4 regions of the Paenibacillus sp. sgz302164 genome follow, and region 4 is predicted to be linked to each of the others. Evidence: a T-box and tRNA genes for the amino acid it is inferred to sense, from the RefSeq annotation. Region 4 holds a T-box; the other regions hold tRNA genes.
What was found. A T-box is a leader RNA that pairs with one kind of tRNA and senses whether it is charged. The one in region 4 lies ahead of AC0LWT_RS12940 (arginine--tRNA ligase), so its partner is inferred to be a tRNA-Arg.
Positions count from the first base shown of each region.

Region 1: it encodes a tRNA-Arg, which carries the amino acid that the T-box ahead of AC0LWT_RS12940 (arginine--tRNA ligase) is inferred to sense. The anticodon was not compared.
Region 2: it encodes a tRNA-Arg, which carries the amino acid that the T-box ahead of AC0LWT_RS12940 (arginine--tRNA ligase) is inferred to sense. The anticodon was not compared.
Region 3: it encodes a tRNA-Arg, which carries the amino acid that the T-box ahead of AC0LWT_RS12940 (arginine--tRNA ligase) is inferred to sense. The anticodon was not compared.

Region 1 covers NZ_JBVYOL010000042.1:13,051-15,249, reverse strand. The annotation lists gene tadA (tRNA adenosine(34) deaminase TadA) at 238-696, shown strand; tRNA gene AC0LWT_RS36555 (tRNA-Arg) at 798-872, shown strand; gene AC0LWT_RS36550 (hypothetical protein) at 1,039-1,323, opposite strand; gene AC0LWT_RS36545 (helix-turn-helix domain-containing protein) at 1,494-1,745, shown strand; gene AC0LWT_RS36540 (helix-turn-helix domain-containing protein) at 2,151-2,199, shown strand, end outside.
Region 2 covers NZ_JBVYOL010000003.1:266,175-268,373, reverse strand. The annotation lists gene AC0LWT_RS06790 ((2Fe-2S) ferredoxin domain-containing protein) at 452-820, shown strand; tRNA gene AC0LWT_RS06785 (tRNA-Arg) at 951-1,024, opposite strand; gene AC0LWT_RS06780 (HEAT repeat domain-containing protein) at 1,261-2,157, shown strand.
Region 3 covers NZ_JBVYOL010000010.1:252,963-255,161, forward strand. The annotation lists gene AC0LWT_RS18695 (sugar-binding transcriptional regulator) at 1-662, opposite strand, end outside; tRNA gene AC0LWT_RS18700 (tRNA-Arg) at 965-1,039, shown strand; gene clpP (ATP-dependent Clp endopeptidase proteolytic subunit ClpP) at 1,264-1,845, shown strand; gene AC0LWT_RS18710 (copper amine oxidase N-terminal domain-containing protein) at 1,921-2,199, opposite strand, start outside.
Region 4 covers NZ_JBVYOL010000006.1:373,527-375,725, reverse strand. The annotation lists gene AC0LWT_RS12945 (EamA family transporter) at 1-722, shown strand, start outside; T-box leader at 829-1,065, shown strand; gene AC0LWT_RS12940 (arginine--tRNA ligase) at 1,116-2,199, shown strand, end outside.

The sequences.
Region 1 (2,199 bases), on a different contig from region 4:
TATACCTATCAGTAGGTTAAAAGACCTAAAATTTTAATTCTAGTATACCTAGTTTAGCCGTCGGATTCAACCGTTTTCGCAGGCAGCTTGATTTCAGAGCGGCGAGTCCCTACAATGAAACTCATATATCCACAAATTTTCAACTTATCCACACACTTGTCCACAGAATGTTAACAACGAATGCTTGTTCGACTTCTATTCACATGTGGATAACATTTTTTAAGCGAGGTGTCCCCTGTGGATGAACATATATATTGGATGCGGGAAGCGATCCATGAAGCTTTGAAAGCCGAAACGATCCGTGAAGTTCCAATCGGCGCTATTGTCGTGCGTGACGGTGAAATTATAGGCCGCGGCTACAACCTGCGCGAAACGTCCCTGGATCCGACCGCTCATGCCGAGATGATCGCGATCCGCCAGGCCAGCGAGCATTTGCAGGCGTGGCGTCTGCTGGACTGCAAGCTCTACGTCACGCTGGAGCCGTGTCCGATGTGCGCGGGAGCCATCGTTCAATCGCGCATTCCGCAAGTGATCTATGGTACCGCAGATCCCAAAGCAGGGTGCGCCGGCACGCTGATGAACCTGCTGCAGGAAGAACGTTTCAATCACCGCGTCGACGTAATCAGCGGCGTGCTGCAGGAAGAATGCGCAGCGCTGCTGACCCAGTTCTTCCGCAAGCTTCGGAACAAGGTTTAGAAGTCTGTTCGATCCGAACCTAGATTCCTAGACCGGCAAGCTGGCAAGGCAAGAGCACGGTTGCATGACGAAAAACTCCGTGTTAAAATAGTCTTTGCTATGCGCCCGTAGCTCAGCAGGATAGAGCGACAGTTTCCTAAACTGTGCGTCGCGGGTTCGAATCCCGCCGTGGCGCGTATAACCCTGCTTTAATCGGGTAGAATCAAACGCAATTTATGCGAACTTCTTACGGTAATAAACGTAGGAAGTTTTTTTATTTATGGACTTATGAGCTGGCTTATTTCGAAGCACAGGTTAACAACGCGCTGGCGCGCATACTCCTCAGTCAGAAAACAGCCACCTTCATACGGCAAAAGCCGCGATTAGTGCATGCAGTTCCGTTGGCGCAGACTGAATGCGGACATACGTTTTCAAATCGATCGGAATCTCAAAGCCGCCTGAGGACGTACGCACGTATGTCCCATCTTCGCGCAACTTTACGCGTGATATCGTAACGATTTCGTCTTCCGGTTCGAGAATCAACGCTACATTCTCTATTAGTAGATACGCATTCCAATCAAAAACTAACATTTCATTAGCAACGTCATCCCGATGTTTCATTCGTACCGTTATCTTGCGAATAGCCATCACCTCCTTTCCGGTCAGGACGCTCGCGTGTAAACTGAGGTTCCGTATGTGAAATGAAATTTATAATATCATTTTGAGTTATTATCTTAAATTGATATTAACCCAATTTGTTAATAACGTCAAGCGTTGTTATTGTGGTAGAATGGAAATTAATAGGAGCGTGGTTTTCGTTGATTCGTTTTAAGCTTTCGGAGATGTTAGATAAACGTGGGATGACCATGTACCAAATAAGCAAACAGACTGGCATTCGACCGAATACTTTGAGCCAGTGGGTTAACAATGAAAAATTACGTGAGGAAGACAAACACGTTAAAGCAGTTAGTGTTGAGGTTCTTAATCTATTATGTAAAACATTAGACTGCACTCCTGCTGAGCTGTTCGAGTACATAGCAGACAACGATCAAAAGACCAAGAAACCATAATAGGGGCAGTGGTAGCCGTTTACGTGCAGACTGAATCGGAATAATCCAATGCGCCTCTGACTTGCAACCCCCTTTACATGCGTTATCGCATATGATATAATGAAACCGTTAGGAGGTGATGTAAATGCTTACCCTTCTGACGGCGATAATCCAGCTATTGGTTGCTCTCGTCAATCTCTACATAGTGCTGGAAAATCACCGAAAAGAAAAAGACTCCAAGCGTCGGAAGCGCTCGAAGTCTCGTAAGTAAATCACCGGAGAGGTTTAAAACCTCTCCCCCTAACAATCATTATACGCGAAAGGAGCCGTGTACTCAATGGCTTACGTCACTTTCGTAATTTCAATTATCACGCTCGCTATATCGCTATATACGTTAATAATCGTACGGAAACAGAGGTAACCGTCATGAACCCCCTTGATCATATTATGGGTGTCCAGGAGGCCGCGGAAATAT
Region 2 (2,199 bases), on a different contig from region 4:
GCGGAAAAGAAGGTTGACAACTTGTAGCAAGTTATTGATAATTAATAGTAATTTTTACTATTAATATCGAGACAAACAGTTGTGATTGCAACGGGCAATGCCGGCGCATCCGCATCTCCCGGGCGCTCGTACCGGATCCTGAGCTGACCTGTGCCCGCCGAATACCTCTCCGCCTTGGACGTTTACGTTCAGTCGCGTGTGCTCGACCGACCGCCATTATGCAGTGAAGGTGGTGAGCGAGCTGCTGAAGGAAGCGGCCTATTGTTTTCTTTCCCGCGATATTGCCGTAGGAGCCTCGTTGAGCGATCGTATCGCATTTATCGATCTAAGGCGTTATTGTCGAAGCGGGGAGCGCGTTAGAGCTTATTTACCGGGCCCAGGCACGCTTGTACGGCGGCTTTGATGGCGCATGTGCCCATTCTAGCTGAATACGGTTGAAAGGATGATAGAAATGACAACGTGGGATTTATCGACAGTCAGGCATCATGTTCTGATTTGCAACGGCGGCTCGTGCCTGCGCAAACAGGGCGACGAAACGACGGCGGCAATCCGCGAAGAGATTTCCAGGCTCGGCGCCGAGCGGCTTATACATACGACGCGCACGAGATGCAACGGCCGCTGTGAGGATGCCTGTGTCGTTACGGTATACCCGGAAGGCATCTGGTATCAAAAAATGACGCCGGAAACCGGCCGGCGGCTCGTTCGCGAGCATTTGCTGGACGGCAAGCCGCTTGAGGAACATATGATTTATACGTACGAGCATCGCTTCACGCCAACGGGAACAAGCGTCCCCGGCGTCGATCGCGCCAAATCGAAGTGACAAGCTTCGCCATCCGCATCAAAGACGATCGGATATGTTTTTGCCCTGCCGCTTGCGGGGCGATTTTTTTTATAGCTTGATAGACAGCAAAAAAGACCGCGAAATCTCGCGGCCTCTTTCATTTAAAGGACGTCCCAGGAGGGATTCGAACCCCCGACCGTACGCTTAGAAGGCGTATGCTCTATCCTGCTGAGCTACTGGGACACATACGTGAATCGCCTGCGGTTTCAATCCGTTTTTGGCGAAGCAAGAGTTATATTATCATATGGTTTTCGTTCAAGTCAACCCCCGAATGAAAAGTTTATTTTGCAATCCGCATCGCAATCAAGTACACTGACACCATCGAGGAGTCCGGCGGTCGGAGCTGCTTTTGTGTTTGCCGAGTTCACCCGCCAGACTTCCAGATCGTTTTTGAGGTGATGAAAATAGCCGGGCAATTATTGAATAACGTGGTCCTTTTCCCGAAAACGGAGCAGTTTTACGAGGAAGAGCTGACCCGATTTTTGCAAAGAGAGCAGTATGGCGAAGCTGTGGAGCTGCTGTCTTTTTTGCTGAGATTTCCGCGGGAAGGCGACCGCAAGGCGGAACAGTGGGAAGCGCTGTTGAGCTGGCTGCAAACGATGATGCCGAATGTGGTGATTCCCGGGGCGCTTTCGTCGGAAGAGGAGCAGGAGACGACGGAGGAGGAAATGCTTCGCCAGTACGTCGAGGAGAAGGCGTCCGTCGACACCGCTTTCGTCGACAAGCTTTTGCGCATGCTGCGCAAGGGGACGCTCGAACAGCAGCTGGCTGCGCTGGAGCAGCTCGGTTTTGTGAAACATCCGGAGGCCGCCGCTGCGGTCCGGGAATGGCTGCGGGACGCGCCGCGCCATCCGATCTTGCAATTCAAGGCGCTGCAGGCTTTGAAGCACATGGGCGAGAGCGGGGCGATACACCTGTTCAAAAACGGGAAGCACGTTTTCGTCGAGATCGAGGAGACGCCGCTGTGCGCCGAGGAATTCCCGGCTCAAATACGCGACATGATCCGCAGAATCGCGGACACCAGTGAAAGGAATCAGCCGGACTTCGCTTTTTTTGCCGAGCGGACCTGGCAGGAATTTCTCGCCTACGCGTACGGAACCCCCCTCTACAGCGGTTTGCTCGCGCAGGAAGAGGGCATCGTCGATATTTGGGCCTCGGCTCTGCACGCCGTGCTGCAGGAGAAATTGTTCGGTTCCGCCGGCCATGAAGAGCATCGGGAAATGTACGGCATCACGGATTCCATGCACCTTTCCTGGAAGCAAGCTTACGCCGCGCTCCGCAAGTATTTGGAGTTCATGACCCCGGAGCAATCTTAGTTCTAAAGCGCGCCTTGAAATGAAAAAGTAATATGTTATAAT
Region 3 (2,199 bases), on a different contig from region 4:
TCCTGGATCAAAGTCTGATAAGCTTCTTCGCCCAAATGGTCGGGCACATGCAAAAGCCTGTATTTGCCGCCTGTCTTTTTGGCCATAATGGATGCGATGGTGTTCGCCTGCATATCCACGCTCTCGCCGAGTCCGCCCCGGGCCGGTACGAACCAACTGCCCTTCATGCGCGACGAGATCGTCAAATGGTTCGCAACCTGCGCCATCGTCGATCCGCCCGTTACGGCAATGACATCGTCTTTGGCGACGTGTTTGCGCAAAGCGGCCGCTCCTGCCCGTCCAAGCTCCTTCTTCGTGAAGGCGGAGACGTCCGAATCGCCGGGCACGACGATGACCTGGGCGATTTGAAACGCCCGGCTGATGCTCTCTTCCAGGTCCGTCAGGCCGAAAGCGGCTTTAATGATCGGCTCCATCTTCTCCAGAAGCCGGTGGCCGGATTCGCTGACCTTCATGCCTGTGGCATCCGTCTCCAGCAGGCCCAGCTCCTTGAGGAACTCAACCTCGCCGCGCAGGACGCGCTCCGTCATATCGAGCGAGCTGGCCAGCGTTCTTCTCCCTACGACACCGGAAACAAGGATGTGGCGCAGAATCGAGTAACGTTTTTTCATAACATCCATGAGGTCCGGCAAGAGCTGCTTTTGAATGTCAAGGATTTCTCTCATATGACGATCACAACGCTCCTGCTCCATTGATTGGACGTTTTATGTCCCGGGTATGCATTTTTCGTCCCACCCGAGCAAAAAAAATTGAGTACTGCCAGTACTTCAAATTCGGTAAGTCTTCAACTTGAATCGCACATTGTCGAGATATATCGTTCCGTGCATTATTATTATAACCAATTGCTTTGTCAGATTCAACAATTGTTCAAATATTTTTGCCTTTTTTTACTGAAAGCATTTTCAGTCTTGCTTTTTTTTATTCGGTGTCATATAATAACCCTTGCTTCACTAAATTTCAATTGCATGCGCCCGTGGTCCAATGGATATGACGTAGGCCTCCGGAGCCTGAGATAGGGGTTCGATTCCCTTCGGGCGCGCCAACACGAACGAAGATCAGTTGCGAAACTGATTTTTTTTGATTATAAGTTTGACCTTTCTTGACCTTTGTTTGTTTTTTCGGTATCATACTAGTTAACAACGAGTTCGTTTGAAAATGTTCCCTTTCGTATTAAGAAAGGCGCAGACTTTTTAAACATTCTCTTGGCCATACTGTAAGTAGTATTTCCATTTGAAACCATTGTACCCATCGAAGGAGGTAATTCTCATGAGTTTTATCCCTATGGTCGTTGAACAGGACGCCCGCGGCGAAAGAGGCTATGATATCTATTCCCGTTTGCTGAAGGACCGCATCATTTTCCTCGGTACCGGCGTAAACGATGTCGTCGCGAACTCCATTATTGCCCAGCTTCTTTTCCTGGCCGCACAAGACCCTGACAAAGATATCAGCCTTTACATCAATAGCCCAGGCGGTTCCATTACAGCAGGGATGGCCATCTACGATACGATGCAGTTCATCAAGCCGGACGTTTCCACGATCTGCGTGGGCATGGCCGCTTCCATGGGCGCATTCTTGCTGACGGCCGGCGCCAAAGGCAAGCGCTACGCGCTTCCTAACAGCGAAGTGATGATCCATCAGCCGCTCGGCGGTGCGGAAGGTCAAGCTTCCGATATCGAGATCCGCGCGAAACGCATCCTCAAAATGCGCGACAACCTGAACAAAATTCTTGCCGAGCGCAGCGGCCAGCCGCTGGAGCGCATCGAGAAGGATACGGACCGCGACTACTTCATGAGCGCTGCGGAAGCGGCGGAATACGGACTTATTGACAAAGTCATCGAGCGCGTGTAACGCCATCCGCTCAAAATAACAAAAAACCAGCCTTCCCGAACGCTTCCGGGCGCTCAGGGGCTGGTTTTTTTATGCTTACTTTTTATCTTCCATAGGGTAGAAAATCAGATCGATCGGGAACGCCGATCCCGCCGGAGGCGTGAACTCGATATCCAGGGAATCTTCGCTTCCCGTGGTCCGGGCCAGCAGCGTCAAACCGTCGAACGCCGTGACTACGCCGGAATACGGAACGGGAATCATTTCTCCGTTCACCTTGAACGGACCTTTGAACACGCCGCCTTTGGCCATCATCATGACCGCCATTTTGCGCGGCTTGTTGATATGCATTTTGTACACGACGCCGTAGTTGCCGCC
Region 4 (2,199 bases):
GCGTCATATACAAGCAAAGCTGGACGGCGTCCTCCTTGATCGGCCTGCAAATGGGGCTGTTCTCCTTCGGCGCCAACGCCAGCATGTTCAAAGGCTTCGCCGTTGGCAAGGCGTCGCTTGTGGCGATTTTGACGGCGCTGCCTTCCGTCATCGTCGTTGTGGCCGCTTACGGATTGTGGGGGGAGAAGCTGAGCGGCATGCAGGTTATCGCCTTCGTCGTCATCGTCGCGGGAGTGCTGCTCGTCCGCTACTCGAACGACATTTCCATAAACAATCTCCAAGGAGCCCAGTGGGGATTGCTCTCGCTATTGTTGTTCGCCTGCAACGATTTATCCGGCAAATGGTCCACGCTTCAGGCGGCGCCGATGTTTCCGACGCTTTTTTGCATGTTTGCGATGGGAACCGTCTGCTTCGGCGGCTGGTGGCTGAAGGACCGGATGCACTCGGTCCGTACTGAAGCAGCCCCTGCCCAATGGGGAGAGTGGCGGACGTTCGGGATAGGGATGGCCGTCGGCATTACGAATGTGGTCGGCATGATCCTTATTTTGCGCGCTTTCGACGTAGGCAAGGCGGGCCTTGTATCCGCGGTCGTAGCGCTTAACGTTCTGCTTGTTTTGCTTTATACGCGCTTTGTCGTTAAGGACAGGTTCAGCCCTTTGGAGCTGTCGGGAATGTCCATGGCTTTTGGCGGCATTATGATCATTCGGTTATTTGCAGGCTGAGGCCGGGAACCGGCAAGCGGCAGGGCGGCAGCACGGCGAGAGCCCCCTTGACAACCAGGCGGCGTTCCTGTATAAATGATTTTAAATATTCAGCCAATTACATATGTGAGTATTGATGAACGGGGAAGTAGTTTTTGACGTCCAGTCTCAGCGAGCCGGCTATGGTGGGAACCGGTACGGACGCCTTGAATGAAACGGTCCCGGGAAATGGTCTTCTGAAGCGGATAAGCCGACAGTAGGGAGATCCGGCTTTTGCCGTTATCGATCGAGAGGTTTATTTTGCATATGCGAAAATGAACACTTAGAGTGGTACCGCGGGAACTGTTGAGCTCTCGTCTCTTGTTTAAGAGACGGGGGCTTTTTGATTTTGCGCAAACCGAAGGAGGAATCGGCATGATTCATATTTTGTTGTCCGAAGAGATTAAAAAGCAGGCAAGCGCGCTGCTGGAACGTTCGGGGACGATTTGGCCCGATGCGCTTAAAGTGGTCATCGAGCATCCGCCGCATCCGGATCACGGGGACTATAGCTCGAACATCGCCATGCAGCTGGCCAAAGTTCTCAAGCAACCGCCGATGCTCATTGCCGCAAGCTTGCAGGAGCTGCTGGAGGAGGCGGGCGGCATGGAAGGGTTGTTCCGGAAAATCGCCGCTGCGCCGCCGGGTTTTCTTAATTTTTATGTCGACTGGCAGGCATGGGCGGCAAAAGATTGGCGCACGGCCCCCGCTGCGCCGCAGAAGCGGACGAAAGTGCTGGTCGAGCACACTTCGATTAATCCGAACAAATCGGCTCATATCGGCCATTTGCGAAATTCCTGCATAGGGGACACGCTGGCCCGCATGCTCGCGCGTACCGGCTGTGAGGTGGAGGTTCACAATTATATTGACGATCTCGGCAACCAATTGGCGGATACGGTGGTGGGTATACTGCATGCGGAGCCGGAACAACCGGAACAACCGGAGCAAACAGAACAGTCAGTGCAGTTGGAACAGCCCGGACAATCCGTACAACCGGAACAACCGCAGCGGGCGTTCAGCCGTTTCGGCGATTTTTGCTGGGAGACGTATGCCTGGGTGAATAAGGAGTACAAGGCGAACCCTGCCTTGCTGGAAAAGCGCTCGACAGTGCTTCATGCACTGGAAGCGGGGAACTCCAACCTGGCGTGGATCGGCTCGCTGGTGGCGGAGCGCATCGTCCGCGAGCAGCTTGAGGAGATGAAGCAGTTCGGGATTGAATACGACGTACTCGTCTGGGAAAGCAGCATCGTGCGGGAGGGTTTATGGCAGGCGGCGTTCGAAATGCTGCAGCGCACGGCTACGTTCGGCAAAGTGACCGAAGGCAAGCTCGCCGGCTGCTGGGTGCTGAAGCATAGGGAGGAAGCGGAGGACGAGGCGCATGCATCCGATTTTCAAGCCGATAAAGTGCTGGTTCGGGGAAATGGTATTTTAACGTACACGGCCAAAGATATCGCCTACCATT